3 regions of the Shewanella mesophila genome follow, and region 3 is predicted to be linked to each of the others. Evidence: predicted binding sites of a transcription regulator. Region 3 holds the regulator's gene; each other region holds the start of a gene.

Region 1 (9,906 bases), 780 kb from region 3:
CTAATGCTCACTGTGATCGCTTCTTGTGCATTTTGATTATCTTATCAGCGTATTTCGTTTGGGAGGCGATAAGAGTCTGTTGAATATAAGAATAAAGTGTATTTGTTTCTGCTTAATATTTGCTCAGCTGTCAAATGTAGTAAAATTACATCCTTTACATCAGAATGCACTAATAAACAAATATCGCGTAAAGCTACGGAATCTCTAGGGTTGCATGACTTATCCACTAAATCTGTGGATAAACCTGTGGGTTAGCGTAAATATCGCCCTTCAAAGCCTTATGGATTGGGGATTGTACTTAAAATGACTATATTTTTTGGTTTGAGATATAGGTTAGTATTTTCAATGGGTTATAAAAAGCAATAGCCAGTTTTAATTTGTATCTTAACCGTTACAATTATGTAATGGATTTATTCGCTTATCTTGTGTATTAAAGTGCCTAATTAGCTGGGTTTTAGCTCTATTATTGATCTGTGAACACAGATTTTGTCTCTGTACTAAAGTTTCATGACAAACCTATTAAAGAATGTAAAAAGCGCTCAAATAATTTAAGGCAAGTTTGCCCCGATTTACCTATTTCATACTATCTGGGTTTGTTGAAACCCTTTAGGTCGATTAAGATAGACAGCTACATTATTGGGAGTGCTTCATTGAGTGATTCGACATTTCAGCTAGTTTCGCGATATCAGCCTGCGGGAGATCAACCTACCGCTATCCAAAAGTTGGTCGATGGCATAGAGTCTGGTCTCGCTTGTCAGACATTGCTTGGGGTAACTGGATCGGGTAAGACGTTTACGGTCGCCAATGTAATTAAACAATTACAGCGGCCGACGATTATCATGGCGCCAAATAAGACCTTAGCGGCACAGTTATATGGTGAGATGAAAGAGTTTTTTCCTCACAATGCTGTTGAGTATTTCGTTTCCTATTATGACTACTACCAGCCCGAAGCCTATGTCCCTTCAACGAACACCTTTATTGAAAAGGATGCGTCGGTTAATGCACACATAGAGCAGATGCGTTTATCTGCGACCAAAGCGCTTTTAGAGCGTAAAGATGTGGTGTTGATTGCTTCTGTCTCGGCGATTTATGGTTTAGGTGATCCTGATTCATACCTCAAGATGTTGTTACATCTTCGTCAGGGTGACTTTATGGGGCAGCGTGAAATATTGCAGCGCCTGAGTGAGCTTCAATATACCCGTAATGATATCGAACTGCAGCGCGGTACTTTTCGGGTGCGCGGCGAGGTGATCGATATTTTCCCTGCAGATTCAGATAAAGATGCAATACGTATCGAGCTATTCGATGATGAGATCGATCGCTTAAGTTTATTCGATCCATTAACCGGGCATATTCTACAGCGTATTGCTCGCACCACGGTTTATCCCAAGACGCATTATGTTACGCCGCGAGAGAAGATCCTGGCCGCAACCGAAGATATTAAACAGGAACTTCGGGATCGGAAAAAGTATCTGTTAGATAATAATAAGCTCATTGAGGCTCAACGCATCTCTGAACGAGTGCAGTATGATATTGAGATGATGACCGAGCTAGGTTATTGCTCCGGGATAGAAAACTATTCACGCTATCTGTCAGGGAGACGACCAGGAGAGGGGCCACCGACCTTACTCGATTATCTCCCGGCAGACGGATTACTTATTATCGATGAATCCCATGTTACCGTGCCGCAAATTGGTGCCATGTATAAAGGTGACCGCTCTCGTAAAACAAACTTGGTCGAGTATGGTTTTCGCTTACCGTCAGCGTTGGATAATCGTCCGTTGAAGTTTGAAGAGTTTGAATCCTTAATGCCGCAGACGGTATTCGTATCGGCGACACCGGCGCAATATGAGATAGATAAAAGCGATGGGGAAATTGCGGAACAAGTTGTGAGACCTACTGGGCTGCTCGATCCCGAAATTGAAGTGCGACCCGTTTCTATACAGGTAGATGACTTACTGTCAGAGGTGGGTAAACGAGTTGCCGTTAATGAACGGGTGTTGGTGACGACATTAACCAAACGTATGGCTGAAGATCTGTCGGAATACCTTGATGAACATGGCGTTAAAGTGAGATATCTGCATTCTGATATTGATACAGTAGAGCGAGTTGAGATTATTCGTGATCTTCGCCTAGGTGTGTTTGATGTCTTGATCGGTATTAACTTGCTCAGGGAAGGCTTGGATATGCCTGAAGTCTCGTTAGTGTGTATCTTAGATGCAGATAAAGAGGGATTCTTGCGTTCAGAGCGGTCCCTTATTCAAACGATTGGCCGCGCCGCCCGTAATGTTAATGGTAAGGTGATTCTCTATGGCGATAAGATCACTAAGTCCATGGCTAAGGCGATCGATGAAACTGATAGACGAAGGGAAAAACAGCGTCAATATAATCTTGATAATGGTATTACGCCTCAAGGATTGTTGAACAAAATCACCGATGTTATGGATATTGGCGGTCATAATGAACATACGGCGAAGGTGTTACCTCGTTATCAAAAAGTCGCTGAGGCTAAGGCTAACTATCAGCTTGGCGACGCCGCTAGCTTGAGTCATCAGATTGATGAATTAGAAAAACGTATGCATCAACACGCGAGAGACCTTGAGTTCGAACAGGCGGCAGCATTACGTGATCAGGTGCTGAATTTAAGAGAGGCGTTAATTAAGGCATGATCTGGTGGGCATCAGCTAAGCTAATTAACTAAAGAAGCCACCTGCGGAAGTAGGTGGCTTTGGGCTAAAAACAAAAGCTCTGGCGCTCAAGTTAAGTCTTTGAATTAGGCCTTACTCTGCCAATGTATTTCAATGAAGAACATGTTTGAAATGCAATGAACTAGCGCGATATAGGAAACAACCTGACTTATCTTGCTCGTTACTCGTTATTTAATAAATTTTCTAATCACTTTATAAGTAACAAAAACCAAAATGCCCGTCACTACCCCTACAAGGTGAGCTTCAGTTGCAACTCGTGCGCCTATCAATTGGGTGATCTGATCTGTAGCGCCATAGATTTGCTCATAAGCCACTTTTGCGCAAACCCCGGCAAACAATAAGTAGCCAGAGCGCATTCCGGCTTGAATATCTTTAAGTGCACCATAGGTAAATAGACCATGTAACATACCACTTAGCCCAACATAGCCTCCCAATGCAGGAAAACAAAGATAGAGGCCAATGCCCTGCAATACACACAGTATGACAAATAGCAGGGTAAAATTAGTTGCCCTGTAGTGGCATTCGTGTAAGAAGCTGATCACCCAAAGCCCTGCAAGATTCATTAACAGATGCCATTGATTGGTATGAAGCAAATTTCCGGAAAGCAATCGCCACCATTCGCCGCCAGAGATCGATGAACGTCGATAGGCAAGCTGAGGGTCAAAGTCCATAAAATAAAACAGGGCACAGACTATGGTAATGCCTAATACAACGCCGTAGGGCTTTGACGTTGATTTTAAGTGATTTAGCATTTTTGGTTCAACTCAGCCATGATGCTTGTCTTGTTATCGAGATACTCTTGTAATCCCTTGCTTCTGAGAATACACGCAGGGCAGGTGCCACATCCTGCGCCTACAATCCCGTTGTAGCAGGTCAGCGTTTGGTCTCGAACTAGGGTTAAACTATGGTATTTGTCAGCAAGGGCCCAAGTTTCAGCTTTATTGAGCCACATTAACGGGGTCTTAATCGTTAATTGTCGATCCATTCCTTGTTCAAGCGCCGACTGCATCGCTTTAATAAATTGATCGCGGCAATCTGGGTAACCAGAAAAGTCAGTCTCACAGACTCCTGTTATTACTGTATCGGCACCGATCTGATAGGCGTAAATTCCCGCCAATGTCAGAAAGAGGATGTTGCGTCCAGGGACAAAGGTGTTGGGTAATCCATTTTCCATTAACTCATTTGAAACGGCAATGGCATCGCGAGTTAATGCCGAAATTGCCAGTTCATTCAGTACCGTCACATCGAGTACCTTATGACTCGCCACCCCAAGCTGCTTGCCTAAGCTCTGTGCTATCGCGATCTCTTCTCTATGGCGTTGACCATAATCGAACGTGATTGCGTGTACTTCATCATATTGACTCAGGGCCTGGATGAGACAGGTTGTGGAGTCCTGGCCTCCACTAAAAACAACGACTGCTTTAGACATAGTGATTTACTAAGTATGAAATTTGGCGTTAGTTTAACTGACCATCGCAAGGTTGCAAATTATCTTACTCGCTCACATTCATATCCTAAAGTTTCGATTAGCAATAAAGTGGCTGCAAATAATGGAGTTATACTTGCTTGTAGAGTCAAAATCTTCTATAAAAGCCGACCCACAGCGATGAGGTTAACCATGAAGTATCCCGTGAATGAAGTGTTTGAAACAATACAAGGTGAGGGCGTCTACACTGGTGTGCCCGCTATTTTCGTGCGTTTACAGGGATGTCCGGTTGGTTGCTCTTGGTGCGATACTAAGCATACATGGGAAACCTTAACCGAAAATCGCGTCGATCCCGACCTTGTTATCCAGGTCGATGGTAAAATAGGTCGATGGGCGGAGCTTGACGCCAAGGCACTGATCCTGCAATTAGTGGCTAAAGGATTTACCGCAAAACATATTGTGATCACGGGCGGCGAGCCGTGCATTTATGATCTGCGCCCACTCACTCAAGCACTGTCTGAAGAGGGCTATCAATGTCAAATAGAGACTAGTGGTACATTTGAGGTGTTATGTGATCCGCGAACTTGGGTAACCGTGTCTCCTAAAGTGAATATGAAAGGTGGCTATAAGGTGCTTGAGCAGGCTCTTCATCGAGCCGATGAGATCAAGCATCCCGTTGCGAAACAAATGCATATTGATGAATTAGATCAATTGCTAGCGGGAATTGATACCCTTGGCAAGACCATCTGTTTACAACCAATAAGCCAAAAGCCACGAGCGACAGAGTTAGCGATGAAAGTGTGTATTGCGCGCAATTGGCGTTTATCTATTCAAACCCATAAATACCTCAATATCGACTAGATTTTGAGGAGGATGTAAGCATAAGGGCTCTGTGGTTGTAGCCCTTATAGCCATCGATAGTCACTATTTTCAATAGATTTGTTTGCTAATCTAAAAGACCCGTCTGATTAAAGCGCTCAAGTCTTGTTTGGTATTTAGCTATATCACCGATATTGTTGTTAACCCACACCTCATCATAATAGGTATCGAGGTAACGTTCACCGCCATCACAGAGTAAGGTCACTATTGAGCCTTGTTGGTTCTCTTGTTGCATTTGGGTTGCCAATTGCAAGGTCCCATAGAGATTGGTGCCGGTTGAGGGACCAGCTTTACGCCCAATAAGCTGCTCCAGCCAATAGATAGTCGCGATCGAGGCTGCATCTTCAATTTTTACCATATGGTCGACAACGCCTGGGATAAATGAGGGTTCGGCTCGTGGACGCCCAATACCTTCAATTTTACTTCCATTACAGCAGGTGACGCTTGGATCTAGGCTGTGATAATAATCGAAGAAAACCGAGTTCTCAGGGTCGACGACGCATAATTTGGTTTCTTCTCGCTGATAACGGATATATCTGCCTATGGTGGCCGAGGTACCGCCAGTACCAGGACTCATCACAATCCAGCTTGGCACGGGGTACGGTTCCCGTTTCATCTGATCAAATATCGAATTGGCAATATTATTATTGCCTCGCCAATCTGTCGCACGTTCGGCGTAGGTGAATTGATCCATATAGTGACCAGACAGTTCGTCTGCCAGTCGCTGGGATTCGGCATAGATCTGGCTAGAATGATCGACAAAGTGGCATTCACCGCCGTAAAACTCAATTTGTTGGATCTTTTTCTTAGCGGTCGTTTTTGGCATTACGGCAATAAAAGGCAGACCTAAGAGGCGAGCGAAGTAGGCTTCTGAAACCGCTGTGCTGCCTGAAGATGATTCAATTATGGGAGTTCCCTGTTTGACCCAGCCGTTACAGAGTGCATATAGGAACAGCGAGCGTGCTAAACGATGTTTGAGACTGCCAGTAGGGTGAGTGCTCTCATCTTTGAGATAGATATCAATGTCTTTTAAACAAGGTATATCGAGTTTAATTAAATGAGTGTCGGCACTGCGTTGATAATCCGCTTCGATTTTTTCGATGGCTTGATTAACCCATAAACGTTCCATGCGCTCTCCTGTTATTGATGTACGACAAGCCATTAAGCATGGGACGCCTGCCTTCTGTAATGATATGCACTTTACACCAATTAATATAAGAAAGTGATCTACTCAGCGTATTTTTTGGCAACTAATTCAAGGCCAATGGACGATGAAATGGTTGCTCCCTAGTGAGGCCGTTCAACACGGAAGTAGGAAGCCAAAAACACACCTAACGGGCGAGTTTTAGTGCTTTCGACGCTGTGTTAACGAGTTTGATCCTAGTTCAACTATGCTCTTCACTTGTTGCAATCAACAAGGGCTTGTATGTCCCTGACATACTTAATACATTCCCTCCATCTCTGGAGGTCAGATGTTGTGAATGCCCTTAATGCACGACTAAAGGGATTTAGGAGATAGGGTAAAGTATGGAGCGGTTACCGAGGATGCTAGAGCCGAGGAGCAATTAAAGGCCTTGCCTCATAAGCGCTAAATTCTCGCTGAGCGATCACATCTTTATACTGATTGGTATTAGCAATGAATTATAACTAGAAATGCTATAGGAAGTCGTACTAAATATGGATTGATAAAATAGAAGATTTAATCAAATGAACTAAGTAGTGTCGTTATCGATGAAAAATGGAGAGATGAGGCAGAAAATATTACGATCAACAATGGATGGCGAATGGATGAGATTAACGCAGGAGAATAATGTGTTAGATGGCTGGCTATATGAAACAGTTTTAGCGAGAACATTGCTATACCAAACTATCTGGTGTGAAATGGTGGAGGGAGAAGGATTCGAACCTTCGAAGGCTGAGCCGTCAGATTTACAGTCTGATCCCTTTGGCCACTCGGGAACCCCTCCACATATGTCACTTTTTACCTTTTAATGTATCTCACAAGCTTGATTAGGAAATAAAGATGGTGGAGGGAGAAGGATTCGAACCTTCGAAGGCTGAGCCGTCAGATTTACAGTCTGATCCCTTTGGCCACTCGGGAACCCCTCCACGAATATCTCTTTATCAAATTGTGTGCAAATGGTGGAGGGAGAAGGATTCGAACCTTCGAAGGCTGAGCCGTCAGATTTACAGTCTGATCCCTTTGGCCACTCGGGAACCCCTCCTCAATTGCGGCGGCAATAGTAGTCACAAACTCGGCCGCTGTAAAGAGCATTATTGAACTTTTTACTAAAGTTATGCTTCCAGCGGTCGATTATATTACAACGAGTTGTTTTATTGTTGTTTTTTTATGCGAACCAATCAGTTATTAATCAATGAAGCCAATCTAGGCACGCGATTAAACCAAGCTGTCACATCCGACAGACGGGGAGAGTTTGGCTTGCTGTTGGCGATGTTATCGACTGATGCGCGTGATATGGCACAGTTTCATCTTCAATCGCAGACAGAAGACCTTAATACACAGTTACGAGATAGATTTGAACTTGCGGCGGAGCAGCCCTTAGTTGTAAATATGGCGGAAGTCGACGTTGTTGATAATAGCCCTCAGTTTCACTCGGCGGGCCTAGTCAATTTTCATCTACAAGAGTACCTCACACCGGAAGCCTTGGTCATAAGGGGGAGTGATTCGCTTGAAATGAGTAGAGTGCTTGCCAATTGCGATCAGGTGACCCGCTCTCGTTATCGTGGTCAGATTGAGCCTCAATCGATGATCGGTGATTATTTACACTTTGGTGACCAATTGGTTGCTCAGCGGGCAATGGCAGAGATTTTGGCATAGTTTAGAGCTACATCTCGAACTAAAAAATTAAAGCCACTATAATTAAGCTCTTTGAATACAAGACAGTTGTGAATTATGAAAAATATTGAGAAAGGGCAATCAGCACTGGTTAATGATACGTGTACAGACTGCGGCAGCTACGCCGATATTGGTGCTGTAATAGATGAACACGATACTGTACTCGTGATAGAAAAACTTGGCGCAGAGGCACTTGAACAGCTAGAGACCTTAGTCAAGCTAGCCAAGGTCAGATTTGATGCGGTCCAAGCCGATATAGTCGAGATAGAGGGTGGTCAGCAACTCTCGTTAACATTTGCATTTAGTGCGGAAAAGATGATTTTTCAGTTACAAAATAATCTGTGATTTTATAGTGTTTAACTTGTTGCTAATCAGTTAATTATTCCTATAAAATGGTCTATAGCCACTTATTAAAACAAAAATGTGTGGATAAATGTCTTAAACCCTCTGTTTTAGAGTGTTTTTACCTCGACAGCGACTTTTAGGCTGCCGGTTGTAGGGATGTATGGCGAAACGCAAATATCAACACTTGCTCGAATCGATCGTTAATTCGGTAGAGAAGCAGGAAGGACAATTTAATGAGACTGCAACGCTAGCAACAAGTTTGCTTAGTGAGCAGCTTGTTGTCGACTATGTTGGTGTGTGTATTTTGTCTATCGAAGCCAATACTATCGAACAGGTTGCCCATATGGGAAACGCCATCGATGTTATTCGCCCTAAGCCACTACTTTCCTCCCAATACTTAACCGATCTAAAACAACATCGAGTAATTGATGTAGTAGAGGTCAGTGAAGATATTCGCGTTAAAGAGCTTTTTGATCGTTATTTCTGTCCAAAGCAGATAAAAAGTTCTCTTGATGTCGCTATTCGTATAAATGGACATCTTGAGGGCGTACTGTTCTTAGAGTCGACCACGCCAAGGTATTGGTCTGAGAGTGAACTTGATATCGTCGCTCAAGTTGCAGATCAGCTAGCATTGACATTAGCGACTCGACGCGCTTATGAAACCGATGAGCGTTTAACACTTTTTTTAAAAGCGATTGAACATTCAGAGCAGGTGAGCATGGTTGTCAATTTACATACTGATATCATCGAGTATGTAAACAGTGCTTATCATTCAATATCAGGTATCCCGAAACAGAAAATATTGGGATGTCCAATTTATTGCCTTGATTTTTTCAAACAGTTTCCCGATCAGGCTCATTCCGCACTAACCGATGTTAAGCGAGGCAGAATCGCAAAAGGCGATACCAAGATCACTCGTTCCGATGGTAGTAGCTATTGGATCCGTTATTCTGTAAAGCCTTTTACCACCCAAAGAGGGAATTATTACGCATTAATTACCGCTGAGGATAGCTCTGATGAGCGAGAACATAAAAATGAGCTCGAGCGCTTGGCATGGCGATGTTCGCTTACTGGTTTGTATAATCGCAGTTTCTTCAATAAGGCCTTAGAGCGTCGAACGACGGGCCATTTAATGTTAATCGATCTGATGGGCTTTAAACGCTTTAATGACACCTATGGCCATGAGAAAGGGGATAGGTTATTGGTTGAGATTGCTCGGCGTTTGCGCCATTTTGCAAGTATTAACAAAGCGGAGCTTATCGCTCGTGTTGGTAGTGATGAATTTGCGGTCGTTGTCGATGGTTTAGATGACAGCCAGCATCTGGATTACCTTATTAAACGTTTATATCATCAATTGACGCTTCCCGTTACCATCGGACGCGAAGCATTTGACGCTAAGCCAGCATTATCGATTGTTGAGATCGATTCCCTGGAACAGATGTTTTCGGCATTAACTTGCGCCGATATTGCAGTGCAGTATGCTAAACGCAAGCAAGGTGATGCGATTCAGTTGTTTAACAATGCCTTACTTAATACATTTAAAGAAAGCGCGCAGATTGAGCGCGAGTTACAATCAGCATTAAAGAATCGTGAGTTTGAACTTTATTATCAACCATTAAGAGATCTTAATACACAGCAGTATATTGGGGCTGAAGCGCTAATTCGTTGGCATCATCCTAAACGTGGGGTGC
Region 2 (9,906 bases), 590 kb from region 3:
TCGCGATCTCTCGAAATTACAAAAAACCGCTATCGCCTTTGGCGCGCGGCCGAGAAAGATGCCTCAAGTCATCAACAAGCGCTCTGCAATCTATCCTCTCGCCAAGGTATATCATGAGGTAACGATACAGATAGTCGATTTCCTGCAGATGCATAAAGAGCTATCTCGAACCATCTCCCACGAAGTCAGAACTCCGCTGGCGCGTATGCGTTTTGCCCTGCAACTTAGCAAGGAGCAGTTGGATGAAAAATATTGGCAGAGGCTCAATGCCGATATCGACGAGATAGAGCAACTGGCCAGCAACTACCTCTCCTTTGCCAAGCTTGAACACAGAGAGACACAGCTGCAGAAAGTAGAAACTTCCCCCCAACAGTTTCTAAAACAACTACAAGATAAGTTTTCCCTTTATCAGCACAAAATCATCATCAATTTCGATGCTAACAATTTTGCCACCTATATCGACACACAATCCATGACCATAGCCACTCAAAACCTGATCATGAACGCCCTCAGATTTGCTCGGACCCAGATCAATGTCAGCTTTTATTGTGATGGCGAGCGTTGTGAAATTAAGGTTGAAGATGACGGACCGGGCTTCGAAGGCAAAGGAAAACAGTTGTTAGCCGCCTTCGCCAGAGACAAGGACCAATCCGACAGCTCCGGCTATGGCCTTGGACTATATATAGTGCGTAAGGTCGCCATCTGGCATCAAGGGGCATTGACACTACAGCCATCCACTCACCTCGGTGGCGCATGTCTTTGTATCCGCTGGCGCAACCAAGATTAGCCCGTAAACCCGAGCGCTAGCCCCACAACAACATAGCCAAGCACCAACCATAAGATATTTAATCTAAAGCGTTTAGACAGCCACAAACCTAATATCACCAATAGAAGATCCACCAGCGAAAAGATTGCACTGGTAATGACCGGCGTGATTAATGCGGCTAATAGCAGGCCGACCACCGCCGCGTTTATCCCAGCAATCGCGCCACGAAACTTTGCGCTAGCCATCAAGCCATGCCAAGACTTTAATGCGGAAAGCAGCAACAAGAATCCAGATAAAAATATCGCTAAGGTCGCGACTAGGGCACCTAAAATAGGGTTGTCTGCCCATGATTCGGCGCCAAGAAACGCCGCCAGAGTGAACATAGGGCCGGGAACGGCCTGTGCAAAGGCATACCCAGCTAGAAAGCGTTCGCTACTGATCTCTTGACCGACGCTCATCTCGAGTAAAGGCAGCACCACATGCCCACCGCCAAATACTAAGGCGCCGGCATGATAGAACTGCGCGAAGAGCTGAACGGCTTTGACATCGATCGTTAGCCAAAACAGTGACAGCAAAAACAGTAGCGCAAATATGAACAGCCACCGAAAATCGATGGCCAGTGGCGGCAAAGCGGGTTGGCTAGCCCCTGACTCGAATGACTTGGGAGACAAAAAATATGCGCCGATAACCGCCGCAACGAATAACAGTAAGAGTTGAGCCCAAAGCGATGCAAAGCCAAGGATAATCACGGCACCCAAGAGCATGATCAGCCGCGTCAAGGTTTGACGACAGAACAGTTTAAACATCCCGCTTACGGCATCGGCAACAATCACCACAGCCATCAGTTTTAAACCATGAAGTAAACCTTGGAACCAGCTGGCACCTAGCCAATTCGTGCTACTAACAGCGAGCATAGTCAAGAGAAGAAACGAAGGTAAGGTAAAACCAATAAAAGCCGCGAGGCCACCAGCAAGCCCACCTCTAAAATGCCCTATCGAAAATCCTACCTGACTAGAACTAGGACCTGGAAGCACTTGGCTTAAAGCGACAAAACTGGCATAGGTATTGGCATCAAGCCAGTTTAACTCATCGACGAAACGCTTTTTGAAGTAACCGATATGGGCGGCTGGCCCACCGAAACTCATCAAGCCTAATAGAAAAAATTGCCAAAAAATCGCCAACACCATCACATCCTTATATCGAATAGAGTCAATAGATTATGACAGATGAATGACAACTTAATGACAGACTTCACCAAAATAATCAGAGACATCAGGTCAGAGCAGGACTAGAGTTCACGTTTCAACATGACGAGGACTTCGAAGTGATCCGTATGAGGAAACATATCAAAGAGTTGTACCTTAGTTATCCTGTAACCCGTGATCTGCTTGAGATCTTTAGCCAAGGTCTTAGGGTTACAACTAGAATACAAAATAGCCTTAGGTGCAAATGCACTGAGAGAATGGCAAAGCGCCTCACCAATACCGCGCCTAGGAGGGTTAACGATAATCAGATCGGGTTTGTTCTGAGCGTCACTTCCACTAGCAAACTCGGTGGAATCGAGGGCGGAAAACTGCACATTGTTAAGTCCCATCGCCTCTGCAGACATCTTAGCGCAAGCGATCGCTTCAGGTTCAATTTCAATACCTGTGAGTGAGATTGACGGCGAAGCGCAGTGCAAGCCAAAACCACCCACACCACAAAACAGATCCCAAATTGCATCTGGCTTCAATTGCGCAGTCCATTCACGGGCAGTTTGATACAGCTTGGCAGCGACCTCTGGATGGGTCTGAAAAAAGCTCTTGGGACGAATATACAAAGGCACATCATTGAAGCACTCCTCTAAACGGGTTGCTTCGCTAAGAAATATCTCTTCATCCCCTTCCAGAATCGCCATATGTACAGGTTGCAGATTGACGGAAACGACTTTGATTTGAGGATAGTCGGCCAGTAATATCGGTAGTTCCCGCTCAATGCGTGCGATTGCACCTGTTGTTCGCAACACAAACCTGAGCATATATTCGCCGCGAACTTGACTGCGAGTCAGCAAGATAAACTTAAGTTCGCCCTTAGCTTTATAGACGCGATATGGCGGTATCCCCGCCTGCCTGACAAATCGTTCGAGTCGATGTAACAGTTGCTGCATCTCTAATGGATAAAGCGAGCAGTCGCACAAGCTAACAGGCTCACCACTTGGGCTCACCAAGCCTAAAATGGGTTGATGCGCAGCGCCAAGTACCACCATTTTAGCCTTATTTCGAAATCCACTATCGGGGCCTGAGATGGGTGGCAACCATTGTTCAACCGTTAACCCCGTAAGCAGTTCACTTAGCACAACTGATTTTGCCGCTAACTGTGCCGGTAACGGCGTCTCAATATTGCGACAAGATAGGCATTGCTTGGCATCGAAATAAGCACACTTCACGAAAGTTTGACTCGCTGAACTTGATAAAAAAGGCGGCACACTTTAGCGCTTTTACGGTAAAAAATCATCTTATCACTGCGATTAATTAAGAGGCTCTTAGCCTGTTCCATAAGACAGTCCCTAATCCAATGGTAACGAATTGATGTCAGCTTTAATTGGTCTCGCCCCCAACTGCGCAGAGATCCAAGTGACAACTTCCTCTGCAGTATGGCGAAAGGTGGTTAATTTTCCACCATAGATAGTCAACAGATGTGGATGACTATCTTGGCTGCTCATCAAAGTCTCTCTTGGCAGGTCAAATGTATCGCCACTTAATTTTGGCAGCACCCTAATACCGCAATAGCTAGCAACTATCTTTCTATCTAGTTGATTGCTATCGGCAAGATGCGGAAAATAGTAGCCAAAGATACCCAGTAAATAATCGGTCTCAGCTTGGGTGACTCCAGCATCTCCTATTGTATCGATTGGAGTTTCAGTGGTGCCAACCATCGTCTTACCATGCCAAGGGATGACAAACACCACGCGTTTGTCATAAATTGACTCAAGGTACAAGATCCCTCTTGGCGGCGGGATATCGAGCACCAGATGACTGCCCTGCACTAACTCGATGTTGACCTTAGAGATTGCGGGGGACACCAGATTTAGCGTTTGATTGACCCAAGGACCAGTAGCATTGATGACACATTTAGCGAAGATCTGCTTGGTTTGCTGCTGGTGTTGATAGGCTAAGATACAGCCTTCGGCGTTGTGAGCGATTCGTTTAATATCGACGTTAGTCTCAATAGCTGCACCTAAGCCTTTTGCACTTTTCGCTACCGCTAAGGTTAAGGCATGATCGTCTGTTTGAGCATCCCAATAGCGAAATACCGCGCGCAGCCCCTTGAGCTTTAATCCCAATGAAGGCCACTCTTTAGCGTCGACAGATTTAAATTGTCCCAAAGTATCAAATTCACTTAGCATTGCATAAAGACTTAACCCCGCACGTATTGCTAGCGGACCTCGCTTGCTTCCTTGATAAATAGGAATATAAAAAGGCACTGGCTTAACCAGAGTTGGTGCTAATGTTAATAACGCCTTACGCTGAGCCAAAGACTGGCGCACAAGACTAAGTTGCCCAGTCTCTAAATAACGTAAACCACCATGAATTAGCTTACTGGAGTTAGCAGAGGTTTTCTCTCCGATGCCATCTTTTTCTAATATGAGAACACGATAACCTGCAGCTTGCGCACTCTGAGCAATGCCAACGCCGGTAATACCGGCACCTATTATCACTACATCAACAGCGTCCATACTGCGCCCTCTGGTTACACAATGAGTCGAAATATCAGTTTTTGTCTGATTTATCAGCGTTATCTAGGTAGCGGTATGCCTTGTCACAAAGCTGCTTTAGCTGAGCAAACTCTTCAGGTTCACCACCTAATTTACAGCGCATCTGCAGTGGAACCTCCAAGGCTTGCTCCCTCAACGCAGCTCCTTTCTCTGTCAGGTGCAATACCCGAACTCTTTCGTCAAGTTCACTTCGACCTCGATTGACTAATCCTTTCGCTTCGAGCCGTTTGAGCAAGGGAGTAAGCGTTCCTGAATCGAGATGCAGCTTCTCACCTAGGGTCTTCACACTGATCCCCTGATGCTGCCATAGCACTAACATGGCTAAATACTGAGAATAGGTTAAATCTAAACGCTCGAGTAAAGGTCGATAGGCACGAACCATAGCGTTTGCGGCACTATATAAAGAGAAACAGATCTGATTTTCCAATGAGAGTGGATCACTCTGATTATCCTGACTCATTTTGACTTTACCATTATTTAATTGCACACAACTTTTAGTCAGTTTACTGCAATGATGACACAAAGTGAAAATTTTATTTATAGAAATCTAAAGTCAATAAATTGTCATTTATACATAGACTTAATCAAATTACTACACAAAACCATTAAGATAGTATCCGACTAGATTATGACGCCAGAAAAATAGCATCGCTTTGTCAGTACATTTGACCAGTAGCAGGCAAAAGCATGATTGATTTTCAGCCGAAAAAGGCCTAAATTGCGTCCGGCATTTAGATTTATACTTTATAAAACACATTGGAGGTGTTCACTATGAAGCTTCAGCTAATAGTGATTGTGTCATTTCTCTTCACCGTTCAAGCAAACGCTCATTGTCCACAAAACATTAATTTTGGCGATATTCCGTTTGAAAAAAATAGTTCATACTTTGCTAATAAACATACAAAGCAATTACAGCAGTTAATTGAAAAGACTCAGTCTGACAATGGCTACTTGTTGTTAGAGTTCCCAGTATACAAAGGCCAAACGGATAAGAAACTGAGACAGTATGATATGTGGTTAGCGAATCGCCGTATCGAGCGTGTTCGAAACTATTTATCACAATCTGACTATAACCACCCCATCGTCACTCGTATCCTCACCGCAAGTAGCACAGACTCACGCACATTAAGCATTCATTGGTGCCAACAGGAGCATCAGCAAACCATTGTCGCAGACGCAAACCAAACTCATCACAATCTTGAATAGTGTTAGCTTGCTCTGGCTGAGTCCACAAAATCGATATCTATTTATTTCTGAAGCCAAAAAGCGGTGCTAGTTAACACTTTGCGTACATTTCAAGATTTCCATAGCAAATCTAGAACATAAACTTAAACTCCCCTTTTTTGCACAGTAAACTGTTGCTAGGCCTGTTGAACTTTCAAGGTTGTTTCTGCAGCGAATTGTTGGGTATTCACACAAGACAGAAGCTTTGTAGTGTAGTTATTCTACATAATAAGCTGACAACGAAGTAGAAATGACCAACAAACGCTGCCCGAAGGATTCGGCGAAAACCATTTTACTCTTCGTTAAGTGAATTCTGCTTAGGTGATTAGGCTGCAATCCACTGCCTCGATTAAAGCGTTTTTGTCTCGAACAAAATTCAACCAGCAAAGATCAACAGGTTCTAGAGGATTAATCCCTTTATCATCTTGCTCTTGATTTGGTAGACACTTCCCGGGGAGGGAATATGTTAAGACCCCTTGTTTTATGTTTGTTAATACTCTTTAGTGCGATTCCATCATTTAGTCAGGCTTCTGAAAGTCAAAATCCGACGACGGATACATGGCATTATGTAGACGCGCAAGGTCAACTAAAAATCAAGTTATACTTCTTCTGGTCTAAGACCTGCCCTCACTGCGCCGAGGCTCATCCATTCATCGATGCCCTACCTGAAAAATATCCTTGGATTGAACTTGAGTCCCATATGGTTTCAGCAGAAGGAACCATGAATAAATGGCAGCAGATAGCAAGTGAAACTAAGGTTGAAGCACGTTCTGTTCCTTATATAGCCTCATGTGAAAAAGCCACCGTGGGATATAGCAGCCAAGCCGTGACGGGTGAGTATATTTTACAAAACCTCAAAGCATGCTATCTCGCATTAGGTGGAAAAATCGATGAAGCCGACACTGATATAGCGCAAGTTAATACTCCTGCAGATGATGCATCTCCATTATTTGCCACTTGTAGTGAAAGTGCAGAGGAAGGTACCTGCGATTTAGGCTTAGGCAACAACGACGAAACTCAGGTTAGCAATGTACAACCTATTGAATTGCCGCTGATTGGAGTGATTGCACCAGAAACACTGTCTCTTCCTGTGCTGACAGTAGTCCTTGCAGGAGTCGATGCATTTAATCCATGCGCCTTCTTCGTCTTACTCTTCTTACTATCGATTATGGTCAACGCCAAAAGCCGCAGTCGCATGCTGATCGTTGGCGGGATATTTGTCTTTTTCTCAGGCTTTATCTACTTCTTATTTATGATCGCTTGGCTCAATATTTTTGAGTTACTCGGCGCTGGCAGCGATGGAGGACTGATAATTCTAGGCGCAGGGCTAATGGCGCTCATTGCAGGTACGATCAATATTAAGGACTATTTTTTCACTAAAGGTGAGGTCACCTTATCAATGTCTGCTGAGAATCGCACCGGACTGATAAAGCGTATGGGCAAACTCACTAGTGCTAGCAGTATGGCGGCTATGATAGCCGGCACTGTAGTATTAGCCATCCTTGCCAACGCATACGAACTATTGTGCACAGCAGGATTCCCGATGATCTACACCAGCGTCCTTTCGATGCATGAACTCCCATCTATGGAGCGCTACATGTATTTGGTGTTTTATAATATCGTCTATGTGATCCCGCTTGCTGCCATTGTTATTGCCTTTAGCGCGACTCTAGGTAAACGTAAACTGACGGAAAAAGAGGGGCAAACCCTAAAACTGATGTCCGGCATTATGATGATTGGCCTAGGCGGAACATTAGCGGTAGACCCAACGGCGCTGCAAAATGTTACCTTAGCAATAGGCTTAATCGCGGCCTCAATCGGTTTAACCTTTGTGGTGACGCTAACGAGAAAACTGGTGACTAAAAACAGCTAATGAGTCGTTTCTTGAGGGTGAGCACTCTTGGTTAAAGTTCACCCTAAAGTTTTACTAAGCTGAGCCGATAATACTGTAGTTAAGATGTGTCATCCCATTTAGCAACAGACATACATCAGTGTAAGGCGGTAATTATGGCAGTAACAGTTGGGACAAGTAATCTTCAACCAAACCTAAGCAATGGAAGCGTTGGTGTTAAAGTCGCTCAACTTGCTAAAGAGCAACAACGGGCAGAGGGAGAGATTGCACTACAACTGATAGAGGCGGTGGATGCTGCTCCTAGCGCAGCACCTGTTGGTAATAGTGGTCACAATATCAATACAACAGCTTAGTTAGAGCTAAATCGATAAAGCCCCTCCTTTCAGAGGGCTTTTTTATGCAGGTAAAAATTAGCGCGATCATACTTGCTCAGCATCATGGGCTTTGGCTTTTCCACTGCAATAGCCGTCGCGCCCCGATGATTTAGCCTGATAGAGGAGAAGATCAGCTCCGCGAGTAACATCGCCGACCTCAAGACCTGGTTGCCACTGACAGACCCCCTGAGACACTGTGATATAAGGACTAACATCTGAATCGGGATGAGGGATCTTAACCTGTCTGAGAGCCAGTTTTATTTTATCTGCGATGTACACCGCCCCTTCAAGGGCGGTATCGGGCAAAATAATCGCAAACTCTTCACCACCATAGCGACAAGCCAGATCTCGTGGCCGAGAAGCAATACTGTGTAACAGTTCTCCAATTATCTTCAAGCACTCATCGCCAACCTGATGCCCTTCACTATCATTAAGGCGCTTAAAGAAATCGACATCAATCAAGATTAACGATAGGGGCGTACTATCACGCTCTGCAGCCTTAACTTCTTTCAGCATAACATCATCAAAATGACGCCTGTTACTAAGATTTGTCAGTCCGTCAAGAAGTGCCATCTGCTTAAACTGTTGTAAAAGCTGTTGCTTCTCAATATCACTCAAGATAGCCTTTTTAAACCATTCTATTAACACGTTTTGTCCTGAGATAATGATCACCAGCAAACAGATAAACTTAGTCACTGCAAAAATCGGGGTTTCTGGTATTTCAATCAGGCGAATGATCAGGCCGATCATCATCAAAGGTAATATACTGATGAGTAACCATCTGCGCTTTGGAAATAGTGAAATAGCGAAAGTAAACACCAAAATATCGACTATGGTTTCAGCGCTATTTAAGGCGTTGTATTCGCTGAGCACTTCGTAAGAGGTAGTGAGATAGAACTGGCCAATGATGAAGATAATCCAAGCAGCCTCTAACACTAAGATATAGCAACATACCAAGCCAAGACTACGTTTCTGTGGTTGCTTATAAATGACGCCTGCAAGCCCAAATAGAGACGCACACAGAACAGGAAGCTCTAACGTAATAAGCTGCTGAACTGTAATGATATGTGTTTTTTGCAACATAACGGCGAAGAAGATCGCCGTCAGCAAAAACATCGATAGCAACGCCACCCACTTAATCGATTGAGTAAGGTACTGATGAGTTTCTTCTATGACAGCCTCATCGAAGCTTTTTGGCATATAATTATTCACTACCTAGAAAAACTCCTCAAATTTGCCAATAAAACACAACCATACTCAATAAATTAGCTAAATTATATAGTCGAATAAAAAACAGCCAGCATATAGCTGGCTGTGTTTAACTCAATATACCGCTTTAAGCAGCAATCGTTTCGGTCGATTCGCTGTGGCGAATTAGATAATCGAACGCGCCTAATGAAGCCGTTGCACCACTCCCCATCGCAATGATGATCTGCTTATAAGCCGAGTTAGTTACATCTCCCGCAGCAAATACACCCGCAATAGAGGTTTCACCTTTGGCATCAACGATAATTTCACCTCTGTTGGTCAACTCGAGGGTATCTTTTAACCACTCAGCATTGGGTACCAATCCTATCTGAACAAATATACCGGCTAACTCGACATGATGACTTTCGCCTGTCGCTCTATCTGTGTAGTTAAGTCCATTGACGCGAGTACCATCACCCGTCACTTCCGTGGTCATCGCCTGAGTAATAATCTTGATATTACCCATTGAGGCAGCTTTGCGCTGTAAAACCTCATCGGCGCGTAATTTATTGTCAAACTCTAACACTGTGACATGTTCAACGATATTGGCTAAATCTATCGCAGCTTCAATCCCTGAGTTGCCGCCACCAATCACCGCAACTCGCTTACCTTTAAACAGTGGACCATCACAATGCGGACAGTAAGCCACACCTTTTCCGCGATACTCCTGCTCACCGGGTACGTTCAT
Region 3 (9,906 bases):
CTACTCCGATCGTCCCCTCGATTTTGCTGCGTTTCCTACCGTACTCTTAGTCGCTACCCTACTGCGTTTGGCGCTTAACGTCGCCTCTACGCGAATTGTACTGCTCGAAGGCCACAACGGTGGGGATGCTGCAGGTAAAGTGATCGAGGCGTTTGGCTCTGTGGTTATCGGGGGCAACTATGCTGTTGGTCTAGTGGTATTCCTGATCTTGATCATCATTAACTTTGCCGTAGTGACTAAGGGTGCTGGGCGTATCTCGGAAGTGAGTGCGCGTTTTACCTTGGATGCTATGCCTGGTAAGCAAATGGCAATTGATGCCGATTTAAATGCAGGTGTACTTAATCAAGATCAAGCCCGTATTCGCCGTGCAGAGGTGACCAAAGAAGCCGATTTCTATGGCGCAATGGACGGTGCTTCTAAGTTTGTTAAGGGTGATGCGATCGCCGGTATTATGATCTTGGTCATCAATATATTGGGCGGCTTTGTTATCGGTATGGCCCAACATGGGTTGGATTTTTCAACCGCAGTAGAGATTTATACCCTATTGACGATTGGTGATGGTCTTGTCGCGCAGATCCCTGGCTTATTGTTATCAATAGCGGCAGCCTTGATGGTCACACGCCAGAATGAATCTGGCGATATGGGGCAAATGGTGATGAGCCAAATGTTCGATAGTCCAAAGTCTCTATCTATTGCCGCCGGCGTTTTGCTTATTATGGGCATAGTACCCGGCATGCCTCATTTTGCATTTCTCACCTTCGGTTTAGCGACCGCTGGCGGCGCATATTTTATTCATAACAAGCAAAATAAGGACCGTCAAAAAGCGCTAGAGCTCGCCAAAACGTCGACCGCACCAGCGGGGGACGCTAAACCTAAAGAGCTTAGTTGGGATGATGTACAGCATGTCGATACCATAGGTTTAGAGGTCGGTTATCGACTTATTCCTCTGGTAGATAAAGGGCAGGGTGGAGAGTTGTTAGGTCGAATTAAGGGCGTACGTAAAAAGCTGTCGCAGGAGCTGGGTTTCTTAGTGCCTGCTGTGCATATTCGTGACAACTTAGACCTATCGCCAAACACCTATCGCATTTCCTTAATGGGCGTTGCATCGGGTGAAGCGGAGATCCGTCATGATTGTGAATTGGCGATTAACCCTGGTCAAGTCTACGGTAAGCTCGATGGTGTTGAGACAACCGATCCTGCGTTTGGGTTAGAGGCGGTGTGGATTGCGCCAGAGTTAAGGGAGCACGCGCAAACCTTAGGCTACACGGTAGTCGATGCTGCCACGGTAGTTGCAACACATTTGAGCCAATTACTGACCAATAATGCATCTAAACTACTTGGTTATGAAGAGGTTCAACAGCTTATGGATATGCTGGCTAAGCATTCACCTAAGCTAGTGACAGGCTTTATTCCTGATGTGATGTCGCTTGGTACTGTGGTGAAAGTGATGCAGAACCTGCTTAATGAAGGGGTATCGATACGCGACCTTAAGACAATCGTACAAACCTTGTTAGAGTACGGTCCTAAGAGTAACGACACCGAAGTATTGACCGCCGCTGTGCGTATTGCCTTGAAACGTATGATCGTACAAGAAATAAGCGGCCCAGAGCTTGAAATACCTGTCATTACTTTGGCGCCAGAATTGGAACAGATGTTGCATCAGTCAATGCAGGCTACGGGGGGTGAAGGGCCAAATATTGAACCTAGCCTCGCAGAACGGATGCAAAAATCGCTACTCGATGCATCCCAGCGCCAGGAGATGGTTGGTCAGCCAGCGATATTACTGACCTCTGGTATGTTACGTTCGACACTGTCACGATTTGTTAAACATACCATTCCAAATTTACGGGTGATCTCTTACCAAGAGGTGCCTGATGAAAAACAAATCCGCATCGTGTCTGCGGTAGGCCAGTAGAGGGTATTTAGGTGAAAATTAAACGTTTTTTAGCAAAAGATATGCGCTCGGCTCTGGCCCAAGTCAAAGAAGTGTTAGGTTCAGATGCCGTTATTATGTCAAATAAAAAAGTCACCGGTGGCATCGAAATTGTAGCTGCAGTCGATTACGACGAACCCAAGCCCGCGGCAACTAAGCCTGCTTCAGCTAATGCTGCCTCGACCTTTTTAGATCTCGCCGAAGAGAAAGTGTCTATCGGTCGTCAACCGGTAAAAACCGAGTCAAAAAAACAACCTGCTCCAGTAGCCGATTCCCTGCAAGCCTTGCTTGAGCGTCAACAAAGCCGCGTTAATCAGCAGATAAATCGCAGTAATGAAGAATTAGACATGCCAGCATGGGCGAAGGGATTACAAGCCCCTCATGATGAACCTAAGATGCCTCGTTTAGATGAAGCCAAAACGAGCTTTAATCATAAGAAAGAGAAGACGGCGCCAGTTAGTGCAGAATTAGACTTAATGCGTGAGGAGTTGGCATCTTTGCGAAATTTGTTAACCCATCAGGTGACTTCACTTATCACTGAGCAGAAGAGTCGTCTTGACCCTGTGGGGGCTATGTTAGAGAGTCGTTTGCTTGATGCGGAGTTTTCACCGGAAGTCGCGAGTAAGCTTTCAAATCTGAGTGAACATTATTCCCCTGCCGAACTCATCAAAACATTGCCAAGAAGTCTAGCAAACATGTTAGATAATCAAGGGGATGATATTGTGCGTCAGGGAGGTGTCGTAGCATTCGTCGGTCCAACTGGGGTTGGAAAGACGACCAGTGTCGCAAAATTAGCCGCAAGATTTGCCGCACATCATGGTTCAGATCAAGTTGCATTGATAACAACCGATCATTATCGCATTGGAGCCTTTGAGCAATTGGCAACCTATGGCAAAATAATGGGGTGTCCGGTAAAGCAGGCTCATGATTTAAATGAATTGGAACAAATACTTTATCAGTTTCGTAATCGCAAGCTAGTATTGATAGATACGGCAGGAATGGGGCAGCGAGATGTGCGATTGTTTCAGCAACTAGATAATTTAACTGCAAATAGCAGATTACCTATACGCAGTTATCTGGTACTGTCATCAACAAGTCAAAGAAGAGTGCTTGAAGATTCGGTAAAACAGTTCGCTAGAATCCCGTTATCGGGAGCGATATTAACCAAGCTGGATGAGTCTGTCGCATTAGCACCTGCATTAAGTGTATTGATCCAAAGTGGGTTACCATTAAGTTATGTTACTGATGGGCAAAGAGTTCCAGAAGATATGCAGGTTGCAGATACACTAGCATTGGCAAATCAAGCGCTTTCAGTACTAGATAAGAAAGAGCAACCAATAAGAAACATTGAAAGGTCTCATGAGCAGGCCTATGCATTTGAGTAAAACAATGAGTCGGGATCAAGCAAGCGGTTTACGTATGATGAATCAACCATATAACGAAAAAGTAAAAGTAATCGCCGTGACCGGTGGTAAAGGTGGCGTAGGTAAAACTAGCGTATCCATTAACACCGCGGTTTCGTTGGCAGAGAAAGGCAAGCGTGTGCTTGTGCTTGATGCTGACCTTGGATTGGCGAACGTTGACGTGATGTTGGGCCTTAGGGCCGAACGTAATCTGTCCCATGTGCTTTCCGGTGATGCAGATCTCGATGATATTATCGTGAGAGGCCCTAAAGGTATAGGTATCATTCCTGCTACTTCTGGTACTCAGGCTATGGTCGAGTTAACCGCGGCGCAACACGCTGGTCTTATTCGTGCTTTTAGCGAGATGAGGACACAATTTGATATCTTAGTGGTTGATACTGCGGCCGGGATTTCAGATATGGTGCTTAGCTTTTCGCGTGCCGCACAGGATGTGTTAATTGTTGTGTGCGATGAGCCCACGTCGATCACAGATGCCTATGCGCTAATTAAGATTTTAAGTCGTGAACATGGTGTATTTAGATTTAAAATTGTTGCTAATATGGTTAGAAGTTTACGCGAAGGAATGGAGTTATTTGCTAAACTTAGCAAAGTAACGGATCGCTTCCTCGATGTTGCTTTAGAGTTGGTAGCAACGATTCCATTTGATGAAAATCTTCGTAAATCCGTTCGTAAACAAAAATTGATTGTAGAAGCATTTCCTAAATCGCCTGCATCAATTGCATATCACGGATTAGCTAATAAAATCATTAGTTGGCCCGTACCACAACAGCCTGGTGGGCACTTGGAGTTCTTTGTTGAACGTCTAGTGCAACGTCCTGAATATCAAGAGGATCGTGCGAGTGAGTAAAGCCGCTGCGTATACTTGTTTAGATAATAAGACGTCTATCGTTGAACAGTATGCACCGTTGGTTAAAAGGATTGCTCACCATTTATTAGCTCGTTTGCCAGCTTCCGTTCAATTAGATGATCTAATTCAAGCCGGTATGATGGGATTGTTAGAGGCGTCAACCAAATTTGATGGCAGTAAGGGGGCGAAGTTTGAAACCTTTGCTGGCATTAGAATTAGAGGCTCAATGCTTGATGAAATACGGCGCGGAGACTGGGTTCCCCGCTCTGTTCATCGCAATCAAAGACGAGTCGCTCAGGTGATTGATGAGCTAGAACAAGAGCTAGGACGAGATGCAAAAGATAATGAAATTGCAGATCGACTTGATATGTCGCTCGATGAGTACCATCATATTCTTAATGATGTATCAGTTGGAAAAGTAGTTGGAATTGAAGATCTTGGTGTATCGGTCGATGTCGTTAGCCAAGATGATGGACATCAGGATGATGCTTTTGAGGCGTTAGCTGAAGATCAATTTCATGCCGCCTTAGTTGAAGCCATCAAATTATTACCAGAAAGAGATGGTTTAGTTTTGTCGTTATATTATGACGAAGCGTTAAATTTAAAAGAGATTGGTGCCGTTCTTGATGTTAGTGAGTCTCGTGTTAGCCAGATACTTAGTCAGGCAATGCTTAGACTGAAAGCTAAACTTAAGCACTGGACCAAAATATAACGATTACATGAGCAATATAAAAGCAGCTCCGCGGAGGAAACCTTGGACAAGAATATGAAGATTCTCGTCGTTGACGATTTTTCAACAATGAGGCGTATCATCAAGAACTTGTTAAGAGACTTGGGTTTTAACAACACTCAGGAAGCAGATGATGGTTCGACGGCATTGCCTATGCTACAAAAAGGTGATTTTGACTTTGTCGTTACCGATTGGAATATGCCCGGTATGCAAGGGATTGATTTGTTGAAGGCGATTCGTGCCGACGATGAGCTTAAGCATATTCCGGTATTGATGGTAACTGCGGAAGCAAAAAGGGAACAGATCATTGCAGCGGCTCAGGCCGGTGTTAATGGTTACGTGGTGAAGCCTTTTACTGCTGCGACATTGAAAGAGAAGTTAGACAAAATTTTCGAACGACTCGGTTAATCAAGGTTTAGCTATGCAGGCAGATACTTCAGGGCTGATCAGTTTGGCGCAGGCTAAGCAACTCGTTGAGTTGCTCGAAGCCAATGAACAAGCGCAAGCTGATGAGATAATTAGAGAGATTGCCAGTCCAATTCAAAAAGAGCTGTTTGACGAAGTGGGACGTTTAACGCGTCAACTTCACAGCGCTATTGTGGACTTTCAGGTAGATGGTCGTTTGGTTGAGCTCGCAAATAGTGAGATTCCAGATGCAAAAGAACGTCTAAATTATGTTATCGACATGACTGAGCAAGCCGCCAATAAGACCATGGACGCTGTTGAAGAGTCTCTGCCTCTTGCCGATGCCTTAACGTCGAATGTAAAAGCCGTTAAGCCGTCTTGGGAGCGATTAATGAAGCGAGATATAGAGCTCCATGAATTCAAAACCCTTTGTCATGATGTGCAGCAATTTATTGAGCGTAGTGAATCTGATTCAAATCGCTTAAGAGAATTGTTAAATAACATATTATTAGCACAGGATTTCCAAGATCTTACAGGGCAGATGATTCGTCGAGTGATTGAATTGGTGCGCGAAGTTGAGAGTAATTTAGTCTCTATGTTAACGGTATTTGGTGAGCAACCCGCATCAGAGAAGCCGATTAATGAAAACAAAAGCGTAGAAGCAGAAGGTCCTATTATGAACGCAGAATTGCGTGATGATGTCGTGACGGGACAAGATGAAGTCGATGACTTATTGTCGAGTCTGGGTTTCTAAGTAGGAGTCATATTAATGTCCTTTGATGTTGATGAAGAGATACTGCAGGACTTTTTGATTGAGGCGGGTGAAATACTCGAACTCTTATCTGAACAACTTGTTATGCTGGAAAATAATCCAGATGATACAGAATTGCTCAATGCTATTTTTCGTGGATTTCATACGGTTAAGGGAGGGGCTGGATTTTTAAGTCTTAGCCCTATGGTTGATGTATGTCATGAGGCAGAGAATACCTTTGACCTTTTGCGTACTGGTAAGCGAAGCGTTAATGCCGAGCTGATGGACATCATTCTTCAAGCCGTTGATTCTATCAATTCAATGTTTGCAGAAACGCAAGCAGGTCAGCAGCAAAGCCCCGCTGATGAGGATTTACTCGCCAACTTAAAGTTATTAAGTTCTGGTGCTCCTCTACCGTCAGAAGGTGGTGCATCTGTTGAGTTACCTGTGCCTGAAGCGCCTGAGCCTGCTGTTGTTGAAGTTGAGACGCCTGCCGTCACTTCAATTAGTGCAGAAGGTGATATTGATGATATAGATGAATCAGAGTTTGAAGCTTTGCTCGATGCCTTACACGGAACGGGTAAAAGCCCGTCTATTGCGGATAAGGATAGTGGCAATGTTGCAGCGAGTAACGGTGATGACATTACAGATGATGAATTTGAATCGCTACTCGATGAGCTTCATGGTTCTGGCTCGTTTAAAGCGGCAACGACCCCAGTAGCCCCTGTTGCGAAGATACCTGAACCTACTGCACCTCCCGTTGATGCCGATGAAATTAGCGACGATGAGTTTGAAAAGTTACTAGATGAACTGCATGGTTCTGGCGCGGGTCCTGGTGTTAAAGACTCTATTGCTCCATCGGCTTCTGCAACATCAGTAACACCAACAAGCCCTAAAGCTGAGCCGAAAGCCCAAGTCCCTGCGCCGGTAGCTAAAGCCCAAGCTGTGGTCAAGGAAAAAGCCGCTGTTAAGCCTCCTGCTGCCAATATGCCCCAAGCTGAAACGACGGTCAGGGTTGACACTGCTAGATTAGATCAGATCATGAATATGGTCGGAGAGTTAGTATTGGTTCGGAATCGTTTGCTTAGCCTTGGCATTTCTCGCGATGACGAAGATATGTCAAAAGCGCTGGCGAACCTTGATTTAGTGACCGCAGACTTGCAAGGCGCGGTGATGAAAACGCGCATGCAACCGATCAAAAAAGTATTTGGACGTTTTCCTCGGGTTGTTCGTGATTTAGCTCGAACTCTAAATAAAGAGATCGATTTGAGGATGATCGGTGAAGATACCGATCTCGATAAAAACTTAGTTGAAGCATTGGCCGATCCATTAGTTCACTTGGTGCGTAATTCGGTAGATCATGGTATTGAGATGCCAGATGAGCGAGAAGCTAATGGTAAATCTCGCACAGGTACGATTACATTATCAGCCAGCCAAGAGGGTGACCATATCCTGCTAAAAATTGAGGATGATGGTGCGGGTATGGATCCCGATAAACTTAAGCAGATAGCGATAAGCCGTGGCGTTCTCGATGAAGATGCTGCCGCGCGTATGTCAGATAGTGAAGCTTATAACTTGATCTTCGCTCCTGGTTTTTCAACTAAAGTCGAAATCTCTGATATATCGGGACGTGGTGTTGGGATGGACGTGGTGAAAACCCGTATCACACAACTCAATGGTACCGTGCATATCGATTCCCTTAAAGGTAAGGGAACCATTCTCGAAATTAAAGTACCGTTAACCTTGGCGATTATGCCTACTTTGATGGTTGAAGTGGCCAAGCAAGTATTTGCTTTGCCATTGTCGAGTGTGAGCGAGATCTTCCATCTTGACTTAACTAAAACCAACATCGTTGATGGTCAACTCACCGTCATAGTGCGAGATAAAGCGGTGCCTCTGTTCTATCTCGAGTATTGGTTAAGCCGCAAAGTAGTCAGTTTTAAGCATGGTGATAAAAAACATGGACATGTGGTTATTGTCCAACTTGGAACGATGCAGATAGGCTTTGTGGTTGACGCATTAATTGGGCAAGAAGAAGTTGTGATAAAGCCACTTGGCACGCTACTTCACGGAACGCCAGGTATGGCGGGTGCAACCATTACTTCTGATGGCGGTATCGCGTTAATATTAGATGTCCCTGGTTTGTTAAAGCACTACGCTAAGAATAAGAGATAGTCGCTTTCAAGATATAGTTGCATGACAGCTGAGCGTGTGTGTCAAGTTGGCACCACGCTCTGTTTATAATGAAGTTTTGCTGTCGATAGGAAATTGAATGGCCATTAAAGTATTAGTAGTTGATGATTCGAGTTTTTTTCGTCGAAGAGTTAGTGAAATCGTTGCGAAGGATCCTGATTTAGAGGTCATTGGTGCCGCGACAAATGGAGCGGAAGCGGTAAAACTTGCACAGCAATTAAAACCTCAGGTTATCACTATGGATATTGAGATGCCTGTGATGGACGGTATTACGGCTGTCCGCGAGATCATGGCTAAATGCCCTACACCGATATTGATGTTCTCCTCATTGACACATGATGGCGCTAAAGCCACATTGGACGCGTTAGAAGCTGGGGCTTTGGACTTCTTACCTAAACGCTTTGAAGATATTGCGACCAATAAAGATGATGCGATTTTATTATTGCAGCAACGCATAAAAGCTTTAGGGCGTCGTCGAGTCTATCGACCCATCACGCCAAGAACTCAGCCACTAACAAGTAGCCGCACGGCGACGCAACCCGTAAGAGAAATTTCTCAACCCGTTAGGCAGCCGATTAGAAGCGCTCCTCCTCAAAGAGCGAGTGGGAAAAATTACAAAATGCTGCTCATCGGAACCTCGACTGGTGGCCCCGTAGCGCTGCAAAAGATTTTAACTAAGTTTCCAGCTAATTATCCGCATCCAATACTGTTGATCCAACATATGCCTGCGGCATTTACGCCTGCATTTGCCGCGCGTCTTAATGGCCTGTGTGCGATAGAAGTAAAAGAAGCGCAAAATGGGGATCAATTACGCTCAGGTTGTGCCTATTTAGCCCCTGGCGGTATGCAGATGATGCTTGAGCGTGGTGGTGTACATGGAAGAATTAAGATTATTCCTGGCACCGCAGATATGAACTACAAGCCTTGTGTCGATATCACCTTTGCTTCGGCATCAAAGTTAGTCGGTGGTGATACCTTGGCCGTTGTTCTTACCGGTATGGGGGCCGATGGTCGAGAAGGCGCTAGAATGTTAAAGGCGACCGGAGCGACTATTTGGGCTCAGGATGAAGCGAGCTGTGTTGTTTACGGTATGCCACAAGCTGTCGCTGCGGCAGGCCTATCTAGTCAGTCGATTGCGCTGGAAGATATGGCTGAGGCGATTATTAGAGAGAGCGGTCGTGGCTAGTTTAGGCAAAAGTAGCAGCATTTATATGGTGCTGGTACTTTTTTTGCTGCTAATTTCGACCATAGTAGCTGGTTCTCTTTATCTGGATATGCGCCATAAAAATAGTTTGCTTGAGGCGAGAATCGATCAGCTAGAGAAAAGCCAAGTGTTGTTAATGGTATCAGATGATCAAGCCCAGGCTTTAGCCGATTGGATGGCGAAAAATCCAGAGGTAACTCAAACACTAATTAAGCAAGCAAAGCCTGGCGTGCAAACCAGCGTTGAAATAGGGCCTGGTGTGGTTAGTAATGAGATACAAATAGAAAGTCATGCTGATGAGAATCTTAATGTTTCAATAAGCAGTGATATCAATAGGGCCACATCAGATGATAAGCAAAATGTAAACGATATCGTTATTCCAATGAGAGCCTCTGTTAGTGACGATGTAGTAGATAGTG

The links. The regulator FliA, encoded in region 3, starts transcription of late flagellar genes. The targets are predictions, from matches to a motif close to CTAAAGNTNNNNNNNNNNNNGCCGATA.
Region 1: a site for FliA is predicted at 7,303-7,329, ahead of K0I73_RS08915 (VC2046/SO_2500 family protein). Genes of this name have one in related genera too.
Region 2: a site for FliA is predicted at 7,661-7,687, ahead of K0I73_RS15120 (cytoplasmic protein). Genes of this name have one in related genera too.

The regions. Positions count from the first base shown of each region.
Region 1 is NZ_CP080421.1:2,035,798-2,045,703, forward strand. Features, by position in the region: gene uvrB (excinuclease ABC subunit UvrB) at 651-2,669, shown strand; gene rrtA (rhombosortase) at 2,876-3,460, opposite strand; gene queC (7-cyano-7-deazaguanine synthase QueC) at 3,454-4,137, opposite strand; gene queE (7-carboxy-7-deazaguanine synthase QueE) at 4,327-4,995, shown strand; gene K0I73_RS08895 (PLP-dependent cysteine synthase family protein) at 5,081-6,142, opposite strand; tRNA gene K0I73_RS08900 (tRNA-Tyr) at 6,896-6,980, opposite strand; tRNA gene K0I73_RS08905 (tRNA-Tyr) at 7,038-7,122, opposite strand; tRNA gene K0I73_RS08910 (tRNA-Tyr) at 7,154-7,238, opposite strand; gene K0I73_RS08915 (VC2046/SO_2500 family protein) at 7,364-7,852, shown strand; gene K0I73_RS08920 (DUF406 family protein) at 7,928-8,215, shown strand; gene K0I73_RS08925 (sensor domain-containing phosphodiesterase) at 8,376-9,906, shown strand, end outside.
Region 2 is NZ_CP080421.1:3,397,077-3,406,982, forward strand. Features, by position in the region: gene K0I73_RS15085 (ATP-binding protein) at 1-787, shown strand, start outside; gene chrA (chromate efflux transporter) at 784-1,950, opposite strand; gene rlmC (23S rRNA (uracil(747)-C(5))-methyltransferase RlmC) at 2,055-3,230, opposite strand; gene K0I73_RS15100 (glycerol-3-phosphate dehydrogenase/oxidase) at 3,312-4,481, opposite strand; gene ohrR (transcriptional regulator OhrR) at 4,516-4,980, opposite strand; gene K0I73_RS15110 (OmpA family protein) at 5,292-5,726, shown strand; gene K0I73_RS15115 (cytochrome C biosynthesis protein) at 6,208-7,617, shown strand; gene K0I73_RS15120 (cytoplasmic protein) at 7,752-7,949, shown strand; gene K0I73_RS15125 (sensor domain-containing diguanylate cyclase) at 8,016-9,182, opposite strand; gene ahpF (alkyl hydroperoxide reductase subunit F) at 9,307-9,906, opposite strand, start outside.
Region 3 is NZ_CP080421.1:2,811,184-2,821,089, reverse strand. Features, by position in the region: gene flhA (flagellar biosynthesis protein FlhA) at 1-1,915, shown strand, start outside; gene flhF (flagellar biosynthesis GTPase FlhF) at 1,927-3,318, shown strand; gene K0I73_RS12440 (MinD/ParA family protein) at 3,323-4,204, shown strand; gene K0I73_RS12435 (RNA polymerase sigma factor FliA) at 4,197-4,916, shown strand; gene cheY (chemotaxis response regulator CheY) at 4,959-5,342, shown strand; gene K0I73_RS12425 (protein phosphatase CheZ) at 5,356-6,093, shown strand; gene K0I73_RS12420 (chemotaxis protein CheA) at 6,109-8,265, shown strand; gene K0I73_RS12415 (protein-glutamate methylesterase/protein-glutamine glutaminase) at 8,363-9,469, shown strand; gene K0I73_RS12410 (hypothetical protein) at 9,462-9,906, shown strand, end outside.